Regions from separate parts of the Streptomyces sp. NBC_00353 genome, predicted to be linked through region 1. Evidence: riboswitches for the same ligand, from Rfam matches in the RefSeq annotation. Region 1 holds a riboswitch; each other region holds the start of a gene.

What was found. A riboswitch is a leader RNA that binds a small molecule or an ion and turns the genes downstream of it on or off. The one in region 1 is predicted to bind cobalamin.
Region 2: linked by a shared signal. The riboswitch ahead of OHA88_RS31285 (prenyltransferase/squalene oxidase repeat-containing protein) and the one ahead of OHA88_RS34000 (cobalamin biosynthesis protein) in region 1 are both predicted to bind cobalamin.
Region 3: linked by a shared signal. The riboswitch ahead of OHA88_RS09285 (CbtB domain-containing protein) and the one ahead of OHA88_RS34000 (cobalamin biosynthesis protein) in region 1 are both predicted to bind cobalamin.
Region 4: linked by a shared signal. The riboswitch ahead of OHA88_RS18215 (ribonucleoside-diphosphate reductase subunit alpha) and the one ahead of OHA88_RS34000 (cobalamin biosynthesis protein) in region 1 are both predicted to bind cobalamin.

The regions. Positions count from the first base shown of each region.
Region 1 is NZ_CP107985.1:7,544,188-7,549,263, forward strand. It holds gene OHA88_RS33995 (cobyric acid synthase) at 1-863, opposite strand, end outside; gene OHA88_RS34000 (cobalamin biosynthesis protein) at 860-1,840, opposite strand; cobalamin riboswitch at 1,991-2,121, opposite strand; gene OHA88_RS34005 (hypothetical protein) at 2,286-2,519, opposite strand; gene OHA88_RS34010 (inorganic phosphate transporter) at 2,532-3,824, opposite strand; gene OHA88_RS34015 (class II aldolase/adducin family protein) at 4,118-4,840, shown strand; gene OHA88_RS34020 (alpha/beta hydrolase) at 4,923-5,076, shown strand, end outside.
Region 2 is NZ_CP107985.1:6,941,309-6,946,384, reverse strand. It holds gene OHA88_RS31295 (glycoside hydrolase family 13 protein) at 1-342, shown strand, start outside; gene OHA88_RS31290 (phosphomannomutase/phosphoglucomutase) at 335-1,696, shown strand; cobalamin riboswitch at 1,781-1,965, shown strand; gene OHA88_RS31285 (prenyltransferase/squalene oxidase repeat-containing protein) at 2,030-3,295, shown strand; gene OHA88_RS31280 (SCO2322 family protein) at 3,292-3,984, shown strand; gene OHA88_RS31275 (energy-coupling factor transporter transmembrane component T) at 3,981-5,076, shown strand, end outside.
Region 3 is NZ_CP107985.1:1,947,666-1,952,741, reverse strand. It holds gene OHA88_RS09305 (hypothetical protein) at 1-313, opposite strand, end outside; gene OHA88_RS09300 (hypothetical protein) at 388-942, opposite strand; gene OHA88_RS09295 (Asp23/Gls24 family envelope stress response protein) at 1,110-1,604, opposite strand; gene OHA88_RS09290 (histidine phosphatase family protein) at 1,852-2,448, opposite strand; adenosylcobalamin (AdoCbl) riboswitch at 2,576-2,724, shown strand; gene OHA88_RS09285 (CbtB domain-containing protein) at 2,728-2,946, shown strand; gene OHA88_RS09280 (CbtA family protein) at 2,975-3,748, shown strand; gene OHA88_RS09275 (GNAT family N-acetyltransferase) at 3,838-4,413, opposite strand; gene OHA88_RS09270 (SDR family oxidoreductase) at 4,607-5,076, shown strand, end outside.
Region 4 is NZ_CP107985.1:4,047,521-4,052,596, reverse strand. It holds gene OHA88_RS18220 (ribonucleotide-diphosphate reductase subunit beta) at 1-543, opposite strand, end outside; gene OHA88_RS18215 (ribonucleoside-diphosphate reductase subunit alpha) at 543-2,939, opposite strand; cobalamin riboswitch at 3,083-3,207, opposite strand; gene OHA88_RS18210 (GNAT family N-acetyltransferase) at 3,261-3,761, opposite strand; gene mctP (monocarboxylate uptake permease MctP) at 4,115-5,076, opposite strand, start outside.

The DNA of each region.
Region 1 (5,076 bases):
ACCACCACACCCGGTTCGGCGGCCAGCGCGTCCACATCGGTGAAGTTCGACATCAGCGGCACCGCGCACACCGCGACCCGCAGCACGTCCTCGCCGTGCGGAGGCGCGACGACCGACTCGCGTACGGCCCCGCGCAGCGAGATCCGCAGTCCGTCCTCCTCGTCGATGCCCAGGCCATGGGCGAACGGCAGCACCCCGTACGTCGGCCGCCCGGTCAGCCCGTGCAGCATGTCGAGCCCCGGCTCCAGCAGCGACACGTCGCCGCGGAACTTGTTGACCAGATAGCCCGCGATCAGCGCCTGGTCCTCGGCGCTGAGCAGCGCCGTGGTACCGAAGAAGGAGGCGAAGACACCGCCGCGGTCGATGTCGCCGACGACGACCACCGGGAACCGCGCGGCCCGCGCGATCCCCATGTTCACGATGTCGGTGCGGCGCAGATTGATCTCGGCCGGGCTGCCCGCCCCCTCGCAGATCACCGCGTCGTACGTGCCCCGAAGCTGTTCCAGACAGTCCACGACCGTGGAGAGCAGCGACTCCTGCCGTCCCCCGTGGTAGCCGCGTGCACTCATCTCGCCCACCGGCCTGCCCATCAGGACGACCTGGCTGGAGCGGTCGCTGCCGGGCTTGAGCAGTACCGGGTTCATCAGCGCGGTCGGCTCCACCCGGGCTGCCTGGGCCTGCATCGCCTGCGCACGTCCGATCTCCGCGCCCTCGCGGGTGACGAACGAGTTCAGCGACATGTTCTGCGCCTTGAACGGCGCGACCTTCACCCCCTGGCGCACCAGCCAGCGGCAGATGCCTGCCGTGACGACGCTCTTGCCCGCGTCCGACGTGGTTCCGGCGACAAGCAGTCCGCCGCTCATTTTCCGCTCCGTCCCGCGGCCGGGCGCCGCCCCGTGGACGACCGCCTCCCCGCGATCAGCCGGCCCGCCGCGCACACGCCGAGGGCCAGCACCCCCACCCGGCGCGACAGCCGCACCGCGCGCTCGATGTCCTCGGTCTCCACCGCACGGCCGGCCGTGCCGTTCAGCACCGGCCGGTGCTCGACACGGCCGCCGTACGCCAGGGTCCCGCCGAGCCGTACGCCGAGCGCGCCCGCGAACGAGGCCTCCACCGGCCCCGCGTTGGGGCTCGGGTGCTTGCCGGCGTCGGCCCGCCAGGCGCGTACCGCCCGACGTGGCTGCCCCCCGGCAACCACGGCGAGCGCGGCCGTGAGACGGGCACCGGGCCAGCCGACGACGTCGTCCAGCCGGGCCGAGGCCCAGCCGTAGCGCAGATGGCGGGGTGATTTGTGCCCGACCATGGCGTCGAGGGTGTTGACGGCCCGGAAGGCGACGAGTCCGGGCACGCCGCCCAGCGCGCCCCACACCAGCGCGCCGACCACCGCGTCGGAGGTGTTCTCGGCGACGGACTCCACCACGGCGCGGGCGATCTGCGGCCCGTCGAGGGAGTGCGGGTCGCGGCCGCACAGATGGGGGAGCCGCTCACGGGCCAGTGCGATGTCACCGGCGGCCAGCGCGCCGCCGATGGCGCGGGCCTCGCGCCCCAGCGAGGTGCCGCCGACGACCGACCAGGTGGCGGCCGCGGTGAGGGCGACGGATGCGGCGGGATGACGGCGTACGGCACGGGCGGCCAGTGCGGCTCCGCCCGCGGCCCCTCCGGCGCAGACCAGGGTGTGCAGTGCGCCCCACCCGCGGTGGTCGCGCCACAGGCGGCGCTCGACGGCTGCGGCGGCCCGTCCGAACGCGGCGACCGGATGCCGCCGGCGGGGATCACCGAGCAGCAGATCGCCGATCAGACCGGCCGTGGCGCCGTACGCGAAGATGCGGTCGGCTCGCACGGCTCAGCCGGCCGTTGCGCCTCGAAGGACCTTCGTACAGCCGGCTCCTGGTGGGAGCGGCACAGAAACGGACGACGACGCACGGCAGCCGGGCATGGCGATATGTCCTCACTCAGGGTCCGCGCCCTGGTTCGACGTGACCGGCGGCGAGAGTCTCCTGGCTCCCGGATCCGCAGTTCCCCCGGCCTTCCAACCCGCCTGCGCGAGCCGTGACTTCCGGTGTGGGGGACTGCTCCCCGGTGACAGTGGCGGGACCGCGCCGGATTCGCACCGGCTTCCTCTGCTGTCGCCGTAAATGGCTCCGGCAGTCCACCACGCTCCGCGAATGCCCGTCAACCTGGCCTTGACCTGCGGCGGCGCAGTGTGCGCAGACGCACATCGGGCCGGACACACGCGAGGTGTGTCCGGCCCGATGAGACCCCGATGACGGAGTGCGGGTTGGTGCTCAGGCGACGATCAGATAGATCCCGTACGCGACCGCGGCCGCGCAGAGCCCGAAGCAGAGGTACGCGCCGGTGCGGGCGAGTACCAGGGAGCCTGAGGTGGAGCCGCCCTGCGCCGCCGGTTCCGGCTGCTTGGAGAGGCCGACGATGCCCAGGGTGAAGAGGCCCACCAGCGCCACGGTGACGACGAGGGAGACGCCGAAGACGGAACCGAGAGCTGCCCAGTCGATGTTCATGGTGATCTGTCCTTACACCGTGGCGGGCCGCGCCGGATCGGCGACGGTTCCGGCCGGGGCCGGGATGGTGGTCTTGAGGTCCGTGTCCGCGTCCGTGGCTGCGGTCGCGTCCGCCGTCGTGGCCGCAGCCGCGGCCCCGGTGGGCGGCGGGGTGACGGCCGCCATGGCGGTGGTGATGACACCCGCCGGTTCGGCGTCGGGAGCGACATCGTCGTGACCGACCGGCTTGCGGCGGGACAGCAGCCAGATGGCGGCGGACCCGCCGATCAGCAGCATGGCGACGACGACGACACCCCAGGTGCCCTGCTTGGTGAGGAATTCCGCGCCCGCACCGACCAGACCGGCGGCCGGCAGGGTCAGACCCCAGGCGACGAACATCCGGGTCGCGGTGGACCAGCGGACCACACCGCCCCGGCGGCCCAGTCCCGCACCCATCACGGCGCCGGAGCACGACTGGGTGGTGGAGAGGGAGAAGCCGAGGTGCGAGGAGGCCAGGATGACCGTGGCCGCGCTGGTCTGGGCGGCGAAGCCCTGCGGCGGCTTGAGTTCGGTGAGGCCACTGCCCATGGTGCGGATGATGCGCCAGCCGCCGAGGTAGGTGCCGAGCGCGATGGCCATACCGGCGGAGACGATGACCCAGACCGGCGGGTTGGAGCCGGGGGAGAGAACGCCGCCGGTGACCAGGGCCAGGGTGATGATGCCCATGGTCTTCTGCGCGTCGTTGGTGCCGTGGGCGAGCGAGACCAGTCCGGCCGAGGCGATCTGGCCGGCGCGGTAGCCCTTGGCGGTGGCCTTCTCCTGGGCGTCGTTACGGACCTTGCCGCCGATCCGGTACGTCAGCCTGGTCGCCAGCAGTGCGGCGAGACCGGCGACGACCGGGGCGGCGACCGCGGGGAGCAGCACCTTGGTGACGACGGTGCCGCCGTCGACCGAGGACCAGCCCGCCGACATCACCGCGGCGCCGATGAGTCCGCCGAAGAGGGCGTGGGAGGAACTGGACGGCAGGCCGACCAGCCAGGTCAGCAGATTCCACAGAATGGCGCCGACGAGGGCCGCGAAGATGACTTCTGTCCGCAGCCCGTTCTCGTTGATGATCCCGCCGGAGATCGTTTTGGCGACCTCGATCGACAGGAACGCGCCGACCAGGTTGAGAGCGGCGGACATGGCCACCGCTGTCTTGGGTTTGAGAGCGCCGGTCGAGATGGTGGTGGCCATCGCGTTGGCGGTGTCATGGAAACCGTTCGTGAAATCGAACACTAGAGCTGTCACGATCACAATCGCGAGGAGCAGCGTGATGTGTTCCATTTACCCAGGCAATCGCTCGACGTCATTGGCTCGTGGACCGTAGGCAACCTGGGTGAACGGAAGATGAACTGGACGGGGCTCTGTGGTGACTCGAAGCGGAGTGGCGTTGATCGTTTCGACCGCCACGCGGCAGTCGGAGGCCACCGCAGGGCGTGCGGTGGCCGGAATTCGCCGCCCTCGCCCCGTCCGGTGGACCGCCGATTCCGAGGGCGAATCCGCCGGAAAATCCGACAAAGAGATGTCGGTCACCCGACGGTCTCCTGCCGCGCCCGCCCCGCTGACAGGATTCCCCCATGAGCGATCGGCATGAGGACGGAAGCGGCGCAACAGCCGCGCAGGACACACAGGATGCACACGCCGCACATGACGCACAGGACGCCGTCGAGCAGGCCTGGCACGGCGTCGTCGCCACCGCCCGCAGGACTGCGGCGGAGGGCCTGGTCGTCGGGACCTCGGGCAACGTGTCGGCGCGGGTCGGCGACCTCGTCCTGGTCACGCCGAGCGGTGTGCCCTACGACAGGCTCGGCCCCGGAGACACTGTCGCCGTCGACCTGGAGGGCCGCCAGGTCCTCGGCGACCTGACCCCGACCAGCGAACTCCCGCTCCATCTGGCGGTCTACCGCAACAGCGACGCGGCCGCCGTCGTGCACACCCACGCCGTACACGCCACGGCCGTCTCCACCCTCGTCCCCGAGGTTCCGCTCGTGCACTACGCCGCCGCCATGCTCGGCGGCCCCGTCCGCACCGCGGCCTACGCGCGGTACGGAACGCAGGAGCTGGCCGACAACATGCTGGGCGCCCTGCGCGACCGCACAGGCTGTCTGCTCCGGAACCATGGGACCGTCACCTACGGATCCACCCTCGACGAGGCCTACGACCGCACCGCCCAGCTCGAATGGATGTGCAGGCTCTGGCTCACCGCCAGCTCCGTCCCCGGCCACTCCCCGTCCCTGCTCACCCGGGCCCAGCTGGACGAGGTGCAGGACGCCCTGAAGGGGTACGGGCAGCCCGGCTGACCGGGAGGCGCGCCCGCCCGCCCTGCCACCGGACGGCCCCCGCCCACTGGCAGGGTGCGGCACACCCCCCGACACTGAAGCGGTGCGCCCGGCTACAGCGACGGCAGCAGCCGTCATCACCGTCCTCGGCGTCGGCGCGGCAGTGGTCGCGGCCGGCCGGTACGCCAGCGACGCCGCCCTCGGGCCGCCGTCCGGACGTCCCCTCCCCGCCGACCGCAAACTCACCGTGCACGCCA
Region 2 (5,076 bases), 600 kb from region 1:
CAGCCGGAAGGCTGGGCCGCCCACACGGTGGAGGCCCAGCTGGCCGACCCGCACTCCACCCTCGCGCTCTACCGCGCCGCGCTGCTCCTGCGCCGCGAGCACCCTGCCGAGGCCCACGCAGCCCTGCGCTGGTACACCGCACCCGGCGACCACTGTCTCGCCTTCCGGCGGGGCGAGTTGGGGTGCGTGGTGAATTTCGGGCCCGACCCACTGTCGCTCGACACCCTCGGCCTGCCCGGCCGCCCCGTACTGAGCAGCGCCCCCCTGCAGGGACGCACCCTCCCGCCGGACACTGCCGTCTGGCTCACCACCAAGGAAGAAAGCGGTCATTCCCATGGCTGATCTGTCGCAGCTCGTCAAGGCGTACGACGTACGAGGGGTGGTTCCGGACCAGTGGGACGAGTCGCTGGCCGAGCTGTTCGGGGCGGCCTTCGTGCAGGTCGTGGGCGCGGAGGCGATCGTGATCGGGCATGACATGCGGCCCTCGTCGCCCGGGCTCGCGGCCGCCTTCGCGCGGGGTGCGTCGAACCGTGGCGCAGCGGTGACACTGATCGGGCTGTGCTCGACGGATCAGCTGTACTACGCGTCGGGGGCGCTGGACCTGCCGGGAGCGATGTTCACGGCCTCGCACAACCCGGCCCGGTACAACGGCATCAAGATGTGCCGTGCGGGCGCGGCCCCGGTGGGCCAGGACACCGGCCTGTCCCGGATCCGGGAGCTGGTGGAGGCATGGCAGGAGTCGGGCGCCCCGGAGCCGGTCGCGACGCCGGGCGCGGTCGGTGAACGGGAGACCCTGCAGGACTACGCCGCCCACCTGCTCTCTCTGGTGGACGTGACGTCGATCCGGCCGCTGAAGGTGGTGGTGGACGCGGGCAACGGAATGGGCGGGCACACCGTGCCGACGGTCTTCGCGGGCCTCCCGCTGGATCTGGTCCCGATGTACTTCGAGCTGGACGGGACGTTCCCCCACCACGAGGCGAACCCGCTCGATCCGGCCAACATCGTCGACCTGCAGAAGCGGGTGCGTGACGAGGGCGCCGACCTCGGTATCGCGTTCGACGGAGACGCGGACCGCTGTTTCGTCGTCGACGAGCACGGCGATCCGGTCTCGCCGTCGGCGATCACCGCGCTGGTGGCGGCCCGGGAGCTGGCCCGCCACGGCGGCTCGGGCGTGGTCATCCACAATCTGATCACCTCGTGGTCGGTGCCGGAGGTGGTCCGTGAGCACGGCGGCACCCCGGTGCGTACGCGCGTCGGGCACTCCTTCATCAAGGCGGAGATGGCCCGGTCCGGGGCGATCTTCGGGGGCGAGCACTCCGCGCACTACTACTTCCAGGACTTCTGGAACGCCGACACCGGGATGCTCGCTGCCCTGCATGTGCTGGCGGCGCTCGGCGGGCAGGACGGTCCCCTGTCCGCACTGGTCGCGGGGTACGACCGCTATGCCGCTTCCGGCGAGATCAACTCCACGGTCGCCGACCGGGCCGACCGCCTCACCGCGGTCACCGCTGCCTACGCCGGCCGTGAGGGAGTCACCCTCGACGAACTCGACGGCCTGACCGTCACGGCAGCGGACTGGTGGTTCAATGTCCGCCCCTCCAACACCGAGCCGCTCCTCCGCCTGAACGTCGAAGCCCGGGACGAGGCCACCATGGCCAGGGTTCGCGACGAGGCACTGGCGGTCATCAGGGGCTGACCTCCTCTCCCACCGCTCCGTCCCGCCCCGGCCCCACGGGTGACGTACGTCGCTGTTCCGGGCGCCCCTCCGCCCGAAGGGGCGGGCTACGCCCCGGTAGAGTGTGCGAGTCGTCATCATGCCCGTTCAGGGGGAAGCCGGTGCGAATCCGGCGCTGACCACGCAACCGTGAGCCGCTGACACAGCGGTAAGTCGGAATGCCCTGTCCGCGGTCGTGACCGGCTCGCGTCACCGGAACCCCGGTGACCGGCACCGTCGAGGCATACGGGGCCGGAGCCTGGTGCCTGAGTGTGCCTGTGCCCGGTTCCCACCGCAGGAGAGGCCCAGCCCACCATGACCGTTCGCCGCACCGCAGCAACGCTCGCCGCCACCGCCACCGTGCTCTGTGCGGCCGCTGCCCCGGCCGCGGTGGCGGCGCCGTCTCCGTCGCCCACCCCGTCCGTCGCACTGCCGTCCGGGCTGTACGGCACCAAGGACCCGACGTACGACGGGGTCTGGAGGCAGTCGCTGGCCTTCATCGCCCAGCGGCTCGAAGGGGTCACGCCCGCCGCCGCGTCCGTCGACTGGCTGGTCGCCCAGCAGTGCGACAGCGGCGCCTACGCCTCGTACCGCGCAGATGCCGGCAAGCCGTGCGACGCGAAGACCATGACGGACACCAATGCCACCGCCGCCGCGGTCCAGGCGCTGGCCGAGGTCGGCGGGCACGGCGATGCCGTCGACAACGGGGTCGACTGGCTGAAGTCCGTTCAGAACGAGGACGGCGGCTGGGGTTACAACCCGGGCTCGCCCAGCGACGCCAACTCCACCTCGATCGTGATCGGCGCCCTGGCCAAGCGGGGCCAGCGGCTCGGCGATGTGACGACCAAGGGCGGCAGGACGCCGTACGACGCGTTGCTCGAACTGGCCATCCCGTGCGGCGGCAAGGACGGCGGCGCGTTCGCGTACCAGCCCGACAAGGCCGGCAAGCTCGCCGCCAACGCGGACGCCACCGCGGCCGGAGTGCTCGGTTCGATGGGCAAGGGGCTGGCCGCCTGGAACAATTCCGCGTCCGAGGACAAGGCGCCCACCTGCCACAAGGGTGCCGTCGTCAAGCCCGAGCAGGCCGCCCAGAACGGTGCCCACTATCTCGCGGGCGCCCTCGCGAAGACCGGCCACCTGAACCAGCCCCCGATGCCGGGCGCCACCGACACCACCGAGCAGCCCGATTTCGGCAACACCGCGGACGCGGTCGTCGCCCTGGCCGCCACGGGCCACCAGGACAAGGCGGCCGGCGCGCTCGGCTGGCTGAAGAAGAACGCCGCGCCCTGGGCGGCCGAGAACGGCCCGGCCGCCTACGCCCAGTTGGTCGTGGCCGCGCACACGACCGGCGCCGATGCCCGCGACTTCGGCGGCGTCGACCTGGTCGAGCGGCTGAACGCGACCGGACCGAAGCCGGCCGCCGCCCACACACCCTCGCCGGCCACCAGCGACTACGCGGCGCAGGACGGCACCAGCGACGACGCCGGTCTCGGGGTGTGGTGGCTCGTCGGTATCGGTCTCGCCGCCGGTGCCGGCGTCGGCTTCCTCATCAGCAGCCGCCGGAAGACCCCGCAGCTGTGAACCGGGCGGGCAATCGATCCGGGTGGCCGACGGCGGGCGCCCTGCTGCTCGTTCTCGGCGCCGTCCTGACCGTGCTCGGTGCGGGCACCGCCCACGCGGCCGGCTACCGCTACTGGTCGTTCTGGGAGGGCAAGGGGACGGGCTGGGCGTACGCCACCCAGGGCCCGTCGCTGGTCCGGCCCGACGACGGTGCGGTGCAGGGCTTCCGGTTCTCGGTGAGCGAGGACTCCCAGGACTCGGCGAAACCGCGCCGCGCCCCCGACTTCGCGGTGATCTGTGCGGACACCCCCGCCAAGGACGGCACCAAGCGGATCGCGCTCGTCATCGACCCCGGCACGGCGGCGGACGCCCCGGACGGGGAGACGCCGCCCGCGCCGCGTACCGCATGCGCGCAGGTCGCCGAGGACGCGAGCGCCGCGGAGGCCCTCGCCTCCGTGGCCAAGCCGCTGCGCTACAGCAGCGAGGCACTGCTCTGCGCGATCTCCGGCTATCCGGCCTCGGGCTGCGGTGAGCAGGTCTCCGGCACCGGGCACGCCGACGGTACGTCGCAGGCACCCGCGAGCCCGTCCGCCTCGGCCCACCCGGGGAGCGGCCGCGGCGGTCCGTCCGCCGGGGTGCTCGCCGGTGTCGCCGCCGTCCTTCTGCTCGGCGTCGCCGCAGTGGTGCAGGCCCGCCGCCGCCGCGGATGACCGTCTCCGCCGGCCCTGCCCGGCCGGGCCGTGCCCTGCGCGCCCCCGAGGCGACCCGCAGCAACGCCCTGCCCGCCGGGGCCTGGTGGCTGTGGGCGATCGGGCTGGCCACCGCCGCCTCCCGGACCAGCAATCCGCTGCTGCTCGGGCTGCTGGTGGGGGTGGCCGGTTACGTCGTGGCGGCGCGCCGGACGGATGCGCCGTGGGCCCGTTCGTACGGGGCGTTCATCAGGATCGGGCTGTTCGTCGTCGGCGTGCGGCTGCTGTTCTCCGTCTTTCTCGGCTCACCGATCCCCGGTACGCACCCGGTGTTCACCCTCCCCGAAGTCCCGCTCCCCGACTGGGCGCAGGGCGTCAGGATCGGCGGCCGGGTCACCGCCGAGCAGTTGCTCTTCGCGCTGTACGACGGGGCGAAGCTGGCCACCCTGCTGATCTGCATCGGCGCGGCGAACTCGCTCGCCAACCCGGCCCGGCTGCTGAAGTCGCTGCCGGGCGCACTGTACGAGGCGGGCGTCGCGGTCGTCGTCGCGATGACGTTCGCACCGAACATGGTTGCCGATGTGGTGCGGCTGCGCACCGCACGGCGGCTGCGGGGCCGCCCGGCCGGTGGCATCAAGGCCGTCCTGCAGATCGGACTGCCGGTGCTGGAGGGTGCGCTGGAGCGGTCGGTGGCGGTGGCGGCGTCGATGGACGCGCGCGGATACGGGCGTACGGCCCAGGTGCCGCGCGCCGTCCGGCACACCACGAACGTCCTCACGCTCGGCGGGCTGCTGGGGGTCTGCGCCGGCACGTACGGTCTGCTGGCCTCGCAGGGTGCGGTGTACGGGCTGCCGCTGCTGTTCGCCGGGCTCGTCGCCGCGATGGCCGGGCTCCGGCTCGGCGGTGCCCGCTCGGTCCGCACCCGCTACCGGCCCGACCGGTGGGGGGCGAGGGCCTGGCTGGTGGCCGGGTCGGGTGCGGTGGTCGCGGCGGCGATGATCTGGGCGGGCAGTGCCGACCCGGAGGCGCTGCATCCCGGAGTCGTACCGCTGACGGCGCCGGTGTTCCCGCTGTGGCCGGCGGCGGCGGTGCTGATCGGGCTGTTGCCCGCGG
Region 3 (5,076 bases), 5.6 Mb from region 1:
GCCATTTGGACTTGAAGGCCTCGGCTTCCTCGGGACCGAGAAGCGGCTCGTTCTCCTGGCCCTGGTCCGGCGCCGAAGCGTGCGGTGTACCCGCTGCGGCCTGCTCTGCTGGCGCGGCGTCCTTGGCGGTGTCTTCAGCGTCAGCGGCGTTCTCAGCGGCATTCCCGGTGGACGGGGGAGCGTCATCCGCCGTGGCCGACGGCGTCCCACGATCTGCATCTCGATCATCCCGAGGCCGGGCGGGATCCTCGGTGCTGAGGCCCGCGTCGGCCGCGCTGCTGTGGTCGCCCGATCCACTGTGTTCGCGCTGCATGCTTGTTCACCTCGTCCGAATGGGTTTCGACGGGCTCTCGATCCTTTGGCCCGCCGGTATGCGCGGGCGCCGGGTCAAGTGTGTTGCTGCCCCGGCCTGTCGCCGTTGGTGAGCAGGTCGTCGAAGAGTGCGCGGTAGTGCACCATCGCTCCCCGCAGTTCCTCGGTGGTCGTCTGCTGACCGCCGGCTCGTGCATTGACTTCGTGGGCGGCACGGTAATGCTCCAGCGTGCGCCCGTGTTCGACCGACAGGTCCTTCACCTGCTGCTCGTAGCCCTCGGTCGGGTAGCCGCGTTCGTTCATGAGCCGGGTCACCAGCTGGTCCGCCTCACCGACCGCCTCTCGCGGACGGTCCACGAAGTGCTCCTGCACGCTGCTCCAGTCCTGCGTGTACTGCTGACGGGCAGTCGAGGCCAGCGGCTTCAGATCGAGGTCGTCGTGCCGTTGCTCGCGGTCGCGCAGATCACGCTCTGCCGCCGTGCGGCTGTCACCGGTTTCAACAGCGTGCTCGTACTCGGGCCCGAAGCGTTCTTGCAGATGCCGCCGCCGAATGGCGAGCCGGACAATCACCGCGAGGGCGACAAGGACCACCACCACGACGACGATGGCAACAATGATTCCAGTGGACATCTGGTCCTCCGATCGAGGTCGGCCACATCCCCGTCATGTGCGGCAGCCTCAGTGGCCCTGTACCAGGCGAACATCCGATGGGCCTCGGGAGACAGCCGAGGTTCCAGGCCGACGACACGGCCGATGGGCACCCCCTTCGACCAGGCGCGATCCGGTCCGGCGAACCACTACGCGACTCGCCTCTCCGGCGCCTGCTGCTCCTCTTCCTCGTCGGGCAGCTTCACGTCGGTCACCGTGATGTTGACCTCTACGACCTCCAGACCGGTCATCCGCTCGATGGCGGCGATCACCTCGGTCCGGACATCGCCCGCGAGCTCGACGATCGGGAAGCCGTATTCGACGATGATCGACAGGTCGACAGCGGTCTGAACCTCGCCGACCTCGACCTTGACACCGCTGGTGACGGACCGGCTTCCCGCTCCGGGCACTCGATCCCGCACGGTCCCCATACCGCGGACGAATCCTCCGCCCATGCTCTGGACCCCGGGCACGCCCCGGGCCGCCAGCCCGGCGATCTTCGCCACTACGCCGTCGGCGATCGTGGTACGCCCCCGTGCCCCGGGCTCCGTTCGGCGGTTTTCGCCATGCGGTCCCGCTCCGTGCGTGGACTCGGATGCCGGGCGGGTGGTCTCGGGCCGGCTCAGCTGCGTTTGATCGCTCATGGTCGGTCGCCCTTCCGAAGAGGAGGTGGGCTCGATCGCCTTGGCCATTTTACGTACTATTTGTCAGCATTGCTTGAGCGGAAGAGTGCACGGTCGGGCCCGTCACTGAGGGGAGTGGGTCGCTGTGGGGGAGTCCGGTCTCGGGCGTCGGCTCTCCGGTCCGGGGCGGGGAGGTGAAGTCCGTCGTGACGCATGGCGAAAGCGGCGCACGTGATTCCGTGATCCATCACGGATACGACTCGTCCGGCTACTGTCTGTGCAGTGCGGTGGTCTCGTCGGTTCCGGTGCCCAGGGGCCGCCCGCAACGCAGGTTCCACCGCCCGGACCGGCCGCTGAGCTCGGTCAGCGTCAGCGGAGCGACGTCCAACCGCCAGAATGTCTGGGGCGGAAGGCCCAGCGCATGCACGACCGCGGCCCGCACCACCGCGGGTTCGGCCACGGCGAGCACGCTGCCGTCATCGGCGCCCTCCCGATGCAGCGAATCCAGCCAGCCGCCCACCCGCGCATGCAGATCCAGCAGCGACTCACCGCCGTGCGGGGCCGCCGAGGGCTTGGACAGCCAGGCCGATACCGCCCCCGGCTCGTCCCGGCTCACCTCCGCCAGCCGTTGCCCGCTCCAGCGCCCCAAGTCCCAGCCACGAAGGGCAGGTTCGGGATCGGACCGCAGACCCAATGCCTCGGCGGTCCCGGTGCACCGTTCGTCCGGGCCGTGCACCCGGCGATCGGCAGCAGGCACCGCGGCCGCGGCCGCACGCGCCCGCCGGACGCCGGACGCGTCGAGCGGGGCGTCGCCGTCGAACCGGGCCTCGCGCAGCGCCGCGTTGAGCGCCGGTGAGATCAACATCACCCGTACCGTCAACACCCGCGTCAACTCCCTGAACTGTGGCCTCTTCAGTAAGCACACCATGGCATCCAGGGCTGTGGGGTGGGCAGATGGTGCCATGGCGGCGGGGTGCTCCCAGACGGTATGGTCGCGACGAACATGACGACGGTGTGATGGAAGTCCGGTGAGAATCCGGCACGGTCGCGCCACTGTGAACCCGTATCCGTACGGGAAGTCAGACCCAGCGCTGTCGTCTCAGGCACCACGATCGGGACGCGTGTTCCCCCAGGAGGTTCTGCCATGGCACAGACTGCTGCCCCCGCCGCCGTCGCATCACCCGCCATCACCCCCATCTCGCTGAAGGCCATCGCCCCATGGGCGGTCTTCTTCGGCATTCTCATGCTCGTCCTGCTGTACTTCGTCGGCGCCGAGCAGGGCGCCACTTCGGTCATCTCCGGCGAGGGTGTCCACGAGTGGGTACATGACGGTCGCCACCTGCTCGGTTTCCCCTGCCACTGACACGCCGCGCAAGCCAGGGGAACCCCTCATGAACTCCATATCCGTCAGAGCCCTGCTGGTCCGCGGCATGCTGGCCGGCCTCGTCGCGGGCGCGCTCGCACTTGCCGTCGCCTACTTCCTCGGAGAGTCGCGGGTCGACGCGGCGATCGCCCTCGAAGAGGCACACAGCCACGACCACGGCGGCGGCGAGGAACTCGTCAGCCGCACGATGCAGTCCACGGCCGGCCTCGCCACCGGTGTCCTCGTCTTCGGCGTGGCCATCGGCGGCATCGCCGCGCTCGTCTTCTGCTACGCCCTCGGCCGCATCGGCAGGTTCGGCCCGCGGGCCACGTCTGCACTGATCGCGTTCGGCGCCCTGCTGACCGTGTATGTCGTGCCGTTCCTCAAATACCCGGCCAACCCGCCGGCCGTCGGCAACCCCGACACGATCGGCCAACGCACCGCCCTGTTCTTCCTCATGGTCGCTCTCAGCGTGCTGCTCGCCGTTGCGGCCGTCATCCTCGGCAAGCGGCTGGCTCCTCGCCTGGGCAACTGGAACGCGACGATCGCCGCATCCGCCGGCTACGTCCTCGTCATCGGTCTCGCCTACGCTTTCCTGCCCTCGTTCAACGAGGTCGGCAAGGACTTCCCGGCTGGTCTGCTGTGGGAGTTCCGCCTCGCCACCCTCGCCGTTCAGGCCACGCTCTGGACCACTTTCGGTCTGTTTTTCGGCTACCTGACCGAACGGCTGCTGGTGCCGGGACCGGACACGGTCCCGGCGGGTGGCGGCACGGCATCCCGCACGGCCACCGCTGCCGGCTGACCGGCCGAAAATCCGCTACGACCGAACCCGCCAGGAGACGCCTGGCGGGTTCAGTCGTGGTCGGGGCAGAGCCGCCCGGGTGCCCGGCGTCATGACGGACGTCGAGCGGAGACCTCGGGAGAAGGTTCGGACCCGGCGGCTCCGTTCGTCGCAGTCGCTCCGCCCCCGGGTTCGGCCGCCGGTCCGGCCGTCCAGTCGATCCGGTAATGCCTCAGCAGGTCGTCCTCCCCGACGAAGTGCATGCCCGCCGCTGCCATGACGTGCTGGGACGCGGTGTTGTCGAGGTCGGCGTCGCCCCTGACCGACGCGACACCCGCGGCACGGGCAATCTCCAGCAGTGCACGCAGGGCCTCGGAGGCGTACCCCTTTCCGCGCATTGCCGGTATCAGGCCGTAGCCGATCGTGACCTGCCCCCGGTCGTCCGGGACACCGTGGAAACCGACTCCGCCGATGGCGTGCCCGTTCTCGCGGAGGCGGATCTCGTACGCGCCGAACGGCTGAGGATTGCCGGTATCCGCGCAGTGCTCCAGGAAGTGCCTCGCGCCGGCCCGGTCGCCGTCGTTGGGGTAGTCAGGTGCCCAGAGGGCGTCCGGCCCGGGACGGCCTTGCACTACGCACTCCGCCTCCGCGGGGGTCAGTGGGTGGAGCACGAGCCGCGTTGTCACAAGAGATTCCATGACTCGCCGGACTATCACGGCGGCAAGCCTCGACGCATCGGAATTTTGACCGATCGAAAAGTGGGTAGCGGCGCTCGTAACGTTGCTACGCGGTGGTGGTAGCGACGCTACGCAAATGGTGTTAGCGTTGTTCCATCGGGAAGCGGGCATCACCGCACCCCCTTGAAACGGGAGCAACGCCTTGACTGAGCAGACCACCACCGCACGCCGGGTCGCGGTCGTCACGGGAGGATCCAGGGGTATCGGCCGCGAGAGCGCCGAACGCCTGGCTGCCGACGGATTCGCCGTCGTCATCAACTACGCCGGCAACCGGACGGAGGCCGAGGCCGTCGTCGCGGTGATTGCCGCCGCAGGTGGCGAGGCAATCGCCCACCGTGCGGACGTCGCCGACGAGGCCGCGGTGGCGGCGCTCTTCGATGCGGCGGAGGAGACCTTCGGCGGAGTCGACGTCGTCGTCCACGCCGCGGGCGTCATGACGCTCGCACCGCTCGTCGACATGGACCTGGACGCGCTGGACCGGATGTACCGGACCAACATCCGTGGCACGTTCGTCGTCGACCAGCAGGCGGCCCGCCGCCTGCGCGGCGGCGGAGCGATCATCAACTTCTCCAGCTCCGTGCTGTCGCTGGCCCTCCCCGGCTACACCGCCTA
Region 4 (5,076 bases), 3.5 Mb from region 1:
CAGCCCCTCGATGCACGCCGCGAAGCAGATCAGGTTCAGCAGGAAGCGACGGCGGTCGGCCTTCGTCTCCAGCCGCTCGATCTTCTCCACCGAGTCCATCCACTTGAAGCAGAACTGCGCCTTCTCGCGGATGGACGGGATCTCCTCGACCGCGTCGAAGGCTGCCGAGCGGTCATCCGGGTCGGGCAGATACGTGTCGAGCAGCGTCAGATAGAACTGGACGTGCACGGCCTCCTCGAAGAGCTGCCGCGACAGATACAGCCGCGCCTCGGGGGAGTTGATGTGCTTGTACAGCGTCAGCACGAGGTTGTTCGACACGATCGAGTCGCCGGTCGCGAAGAACGCGACGAGCCGGCCGATCATGTGCTGCTCGCCGGGGGACAGCTTGGCGAGGTCGGCCACGTCGGAGTGGAGGTCGACCTCCTCGACCGTCCAGGTGTTCTTGATCGCATCGCGGTAGCGCTCGTAGAAGTCCGGGTAGCGCATGGGTCGCAGGGTCAGTTCGAAGCCCGGGTCGAGCAGGTTCTTCTCGGTGTTGCTCATTACTGGCAGGCCTCGCAGGACTCGGGGTTTTCGAGGGAGCAGGCGATCGCGTCCGCGTCGGGAGCCGCTGCCTGCTGTACGGGAATGGGGGCGGCGGCCGCGGCCCGGCCGGATGCCGCGCGGGCGATCCGGGTCGCCGGGCGCGAGCGCAGGTAGTACGTCGTCTTCAGCCCCTGCTTCCAGGCGTACGCGTACATCGAGGAGAGCTTGCCGATCGTCGGCGTCTCCAGGAACAGGTTCAGTGACTGGCTCTGGTCGAGGAACGGCGTACGCGCCGCCGCCATGTCGATCAGTCCGCGCTGCGGGATCTCCCACGCCGTGCGGTACAACGCCCGTACGTCCTCCGGGATCCAGGCGAACCCCTGCACCGAGCCGCTCGCCTCGCGCAGCGCCTCACGGGTCCGCGCGTCCCACACGCCGAGCTTCTTCAGCTCATCCACCAGATACGCGTTGACCTGGAGGAACTCACCGCTGAGCGTCTCGCGCTTGAAGAGGTTGGAGACCTGCGGCTCGATGCACTCGTACACCCCGGCGATCGAGGCGATCGTGGCGGTCGGCGCGATCGCCAGCAGCAGCGAGTTGCGCATGCCGGTCTTCGCGATCCGGGCGCGCAGCGCCTCCCAGCGCTCCGGCCAGGTCAGCTCGGTGGCGTAGTGGTCGGGGTGCAGCACACCGCGGGCGGCGCGCGTCTCGGACCAGGCGGGCAGCGGACCGGACCGCTCGGCGAGGTCGCAGGACGCCTCGTACGCGGCGAGCATGATCCGCTCGGAGATCTTCGTGGAGAGCGCGCGGGCCTCGGGGGAGTCGAACGGCAGCCGCAGCTGGAAGAAGACGTCCTGGAGCCCCATCGCGCCCAGACCCACCGGGCGCCAGCGAGCGTTGGACCGGCCGGCCTGCTCGGTCGGGTAGAAGTTGATGTCGACGACCCGGTCGAGGAACGTCACGGCGGTACGGACGGTGGAGTCCAGCCGCTCCCAGTCGATCCCACCGTCGGCCACGAACGCCCCGAGATTGACCGAACCGAGGTTGCAGACGGCCGTCTCGCCGTCGTCGGTGACTTCGAGGATCTCGGTGCACAGGTTCGACGAGTGGACGACGCGGCCCGGCTCGGCGGTCTGGTTCGCGGTCCGGTTGGAGGCGTCCTTGAAGGTCATCCAGCCCTGGCCGGTCTGCGCGAGGGTCCGCATCATCCGGCCGTACAGCTCACGCGCCGGCATCGACTTGCGGGCCAGGCCCTTGGCCTCGGCGGCCCGGTACGCGGCGTCGAACTCGTCGCCCCACAGGTCGACCAGCTCGGGCACGTCAGCGGGCGAGAACAGCGACCAGTCGCCGTCCGTGTCGACCCGGCGCATGAACTCGTCCGGGATCCAGTGCGCCAGGTTGAGGTTGTGCGTACGCCGCTGGTCCTCACCGGTGTTGTCGCGCAGCTCCAGGAACTCCTCGATGTCCGCGTGCCACGTCTCCAGGTAGACGGCGGCGGCGCCCTTGCGGCGGCCGCCCTGGTTCACCGCGGCGACCGAGGCGTCGAGTGTCTTCAGGAACGGCACGATGCCGTTGGAGTGCCCGTTGGTGCCGCGGATCAGCGAACCGCGGGCGCGGATCCGGGAGTACGAGAGGCCGATGCCGCCCGCGTGCTTGGAGAGCCGTGCCACCTGGTGGTAGCGGTCGTAGATCGAGTCGAGCTCGTCCAGCGGCGAGTCCAGCAGATAGCAGGAGGACATCTGCGGGTGCCGGGTGCCGGAGTTGAAGAGTGTGGGGGAGGACGGGAGGTAGTCGAGACGGCTCATCAGGCCGTACAGCGAGGCGACCTCGTCCACTGCGCGCGCCGAGTCGTCCTCGGCGAGACCGGCCGCGACCCGCAGCATGAAGTGCTGTGGCGTCTCGATGACCTGACGGGTGTGCGGGTGGCGCAGCAGATAGCGGCTGTGCAGCGTCCGCAGCCCGAAGTAGCCGAACCGGTCGTCGGCGCCGTCGGCGAGCGACTGCTCGACCAGCGCGTCGAGCCGGGCCGCGTGGAGCGCCACGAACGCGGCCGTGCGGTCCGCGATCAGACCTTCGCGGTGGCCGACGGAGACCGAGGCGGAGAAGGACACCGCGCCCTGACCGGCCGCCTCGTCCGCGATGGTGCGGGTGAGGAGGCGGGCGGCGAGCCGGGAGTACGCGGGGTCCTCGGAGATCAGACCTGCGGCGGCCTCGGTGGCCAGCGAACGCAACTCTGCTTCGTCCGACCGGGCGTTGCGCCCGCGCAGCGCGGCTGCGGCGACGCGACCGGGGTCGGTGTCGGGCAGATCGACGGTGAGGTCGGTCAGGGTCCGCAGCAGTGCGGTCCCGGGTCCGTCGTTCGCGGTTCCCGTGGACTCGGCGACTGAAGCCGGATCGGCTGGCGCGATGGTCATGTGGTGCTCTCCCTCGCTCGGCTCGGGGCCGGGCGGGGAGCGGGGCAGCCGGGCAGAGGCGGGCCCGGAAAAGAGGGCAGCACTCCGTGCGGCGTCCACCGGCCCATCCGCGAGGCCCGGACGTCTGGGCGTCCGGATCGGTCGAGCCGGACGCGCTGTCGGCAGGTCCTCGGACTTACAGGGTGCGCAAAAGTACACCGATCACACCGTTGCGGGACAGTTCCGGATTCACACCGGATTTCCCTGCGGCGACAGCGAGCACGAGCATACATGTGGGGGCCGCCCGATGAGACAGCCCCCACATGTTGTGTCGTACGCGGTTCACAGGGTGAGGCTGTAGGTGAGCAGCTGGAGGCCTGGAATGGGATACCAGTCGCGCTCCGGAGTCCGTGCGAAGCCCAGTCGACGGTAGATGCGGTGCGCCCCGAGCATGGCCGGCTGCGTCGACAGGACGAGCCGCGCGACGCCGTCCGTACCCCGTGCGCGGTCGATACAGGCCCGTACGAGCGCCTCACCCGCCCCGAGGCCACGCGCCTCCGGCGCGACGGCGAGCATCCGGAATTCGGCCTCGTCGGGGCCGGCGATGTCGGCCCACGGGTTGCCGGGCGGTGCGTATGTCACGCCGCCCAGTACCCGGCCGTCGGCACCGACCGCGACGAGCACGTCGGCCTCGGCGGCGCGGCGCGGCACGTCGCGGAGTCGTTCGAGATACGGGTCGTCGGCACCGAGGTCGAGCAGGCCGTCGTCGAGGTACGCGAATGCGGTGATCTCGCCGAGAAGGTGGTGTTCGCTGGGGTCGACGGCCCTGATCGATATGTCCATGGCGGAAGTCTGCCGTACGGGGCGCGGGGCGCGGGGTGCGCGCCCAGGGGCACCAGGGGTGCCGCTCCTGACCGAAACCGGTGTGGCCCGCCCGGCCACGGATTTGTCCTCCGTCGTCGGGCGGGCCACATGTATCACTGGCGTGCAGGCTTAGGGCCTCTCGCTTGGATCAGGCTGGGGGGCTCGCGGGGTCTGGCACGCACATCTGCCGCGTTGTCGTCGGTTTTCCCCAAGCTCTCGGCTTCGCTCGAGCAGGGGAGACCCCATTCGCTCCGCGTGGGCTCCTTCCTCCGCCCTGCAGCTGCACGCACCGGACCCCGCTCCCTGATCCGGCCTGATCCAAACGAAAGACCCTACTTGGTCGACGGGCTCGCGTCGGGGGAGCCGGCCGGCTCAGGCCTGGCCAACGGGAGTTCGACCTTCACGCCCGGGTCGCCCGCGTCCGCCGTGTAGTCGGACGGTGACGTCTCGTCGATTCCGGCCGGGGCCTTCACCGCGTTCAGGACGAACGTCAGCACCACCGTCACCACCACGTTCAGTACGAACGCCGTCAGGCCGATGTAGCCGATCTCGCCGATCCCCGGGATCTCCTTCGAGGAGCCGCCGAAGTGCGCCTGGGTCGGGCTCGCCACCCCGTACGCGGCGAGCGTGCCGTAGACCATGCCGACCGCCCAGCCGGCGAGCAGCGCCCAGCGGTGGAACCACCGGGTGAACAGGCCGCCGACCAGCGCCGGGAACGTCTGCAGGATCCAGATCCCGCCCAGCAGCTGGAAGTTGATCGCGACCGTCTTGTCCATCGTGAGGACGAAGGCGAGCGCACCGACCTTCACCAGCAGCGACACCAGCTTGGAGACCTTCGTCTCCTGGGCCGGGGTCGCGTCGGGCTTCAGGAAGTCCTTGTAGATGTTCCGGGTGAAGAGGTTGGCGGCTGCGATCGACATGATCGCGGCGGGCACCAGCGCGCCGATACCGATCGCGGCGAACGCCACCCCGGCGAACCAGTCGGGGAACATGTTCTCGAACAGCTGCGGGATCGCCAGCTGCCCGTTCTGCACCTTGACCCCGGCGGCGATCGCCATGAAGCCGAGCAGTGCCAGCAGGCCCAGCATCAGCGAGTACAGCGGCAGGATGGTGGTGTTGCGCCGGATCACGTCACGGCTGCGGCTGGAGAGCGTCGCCGTGATCGAGTGCGGATACATGAAGAGCGCGAGCGCCGAACCCAGGGCCAGGGTGGCGTAGCCCCATTGGCCCGGGTCGGCCGGCGCGAGCGCGCCGCGCGGCTTGCCGGTTGCGGGGTTGGTCTGCGAGAACGCCT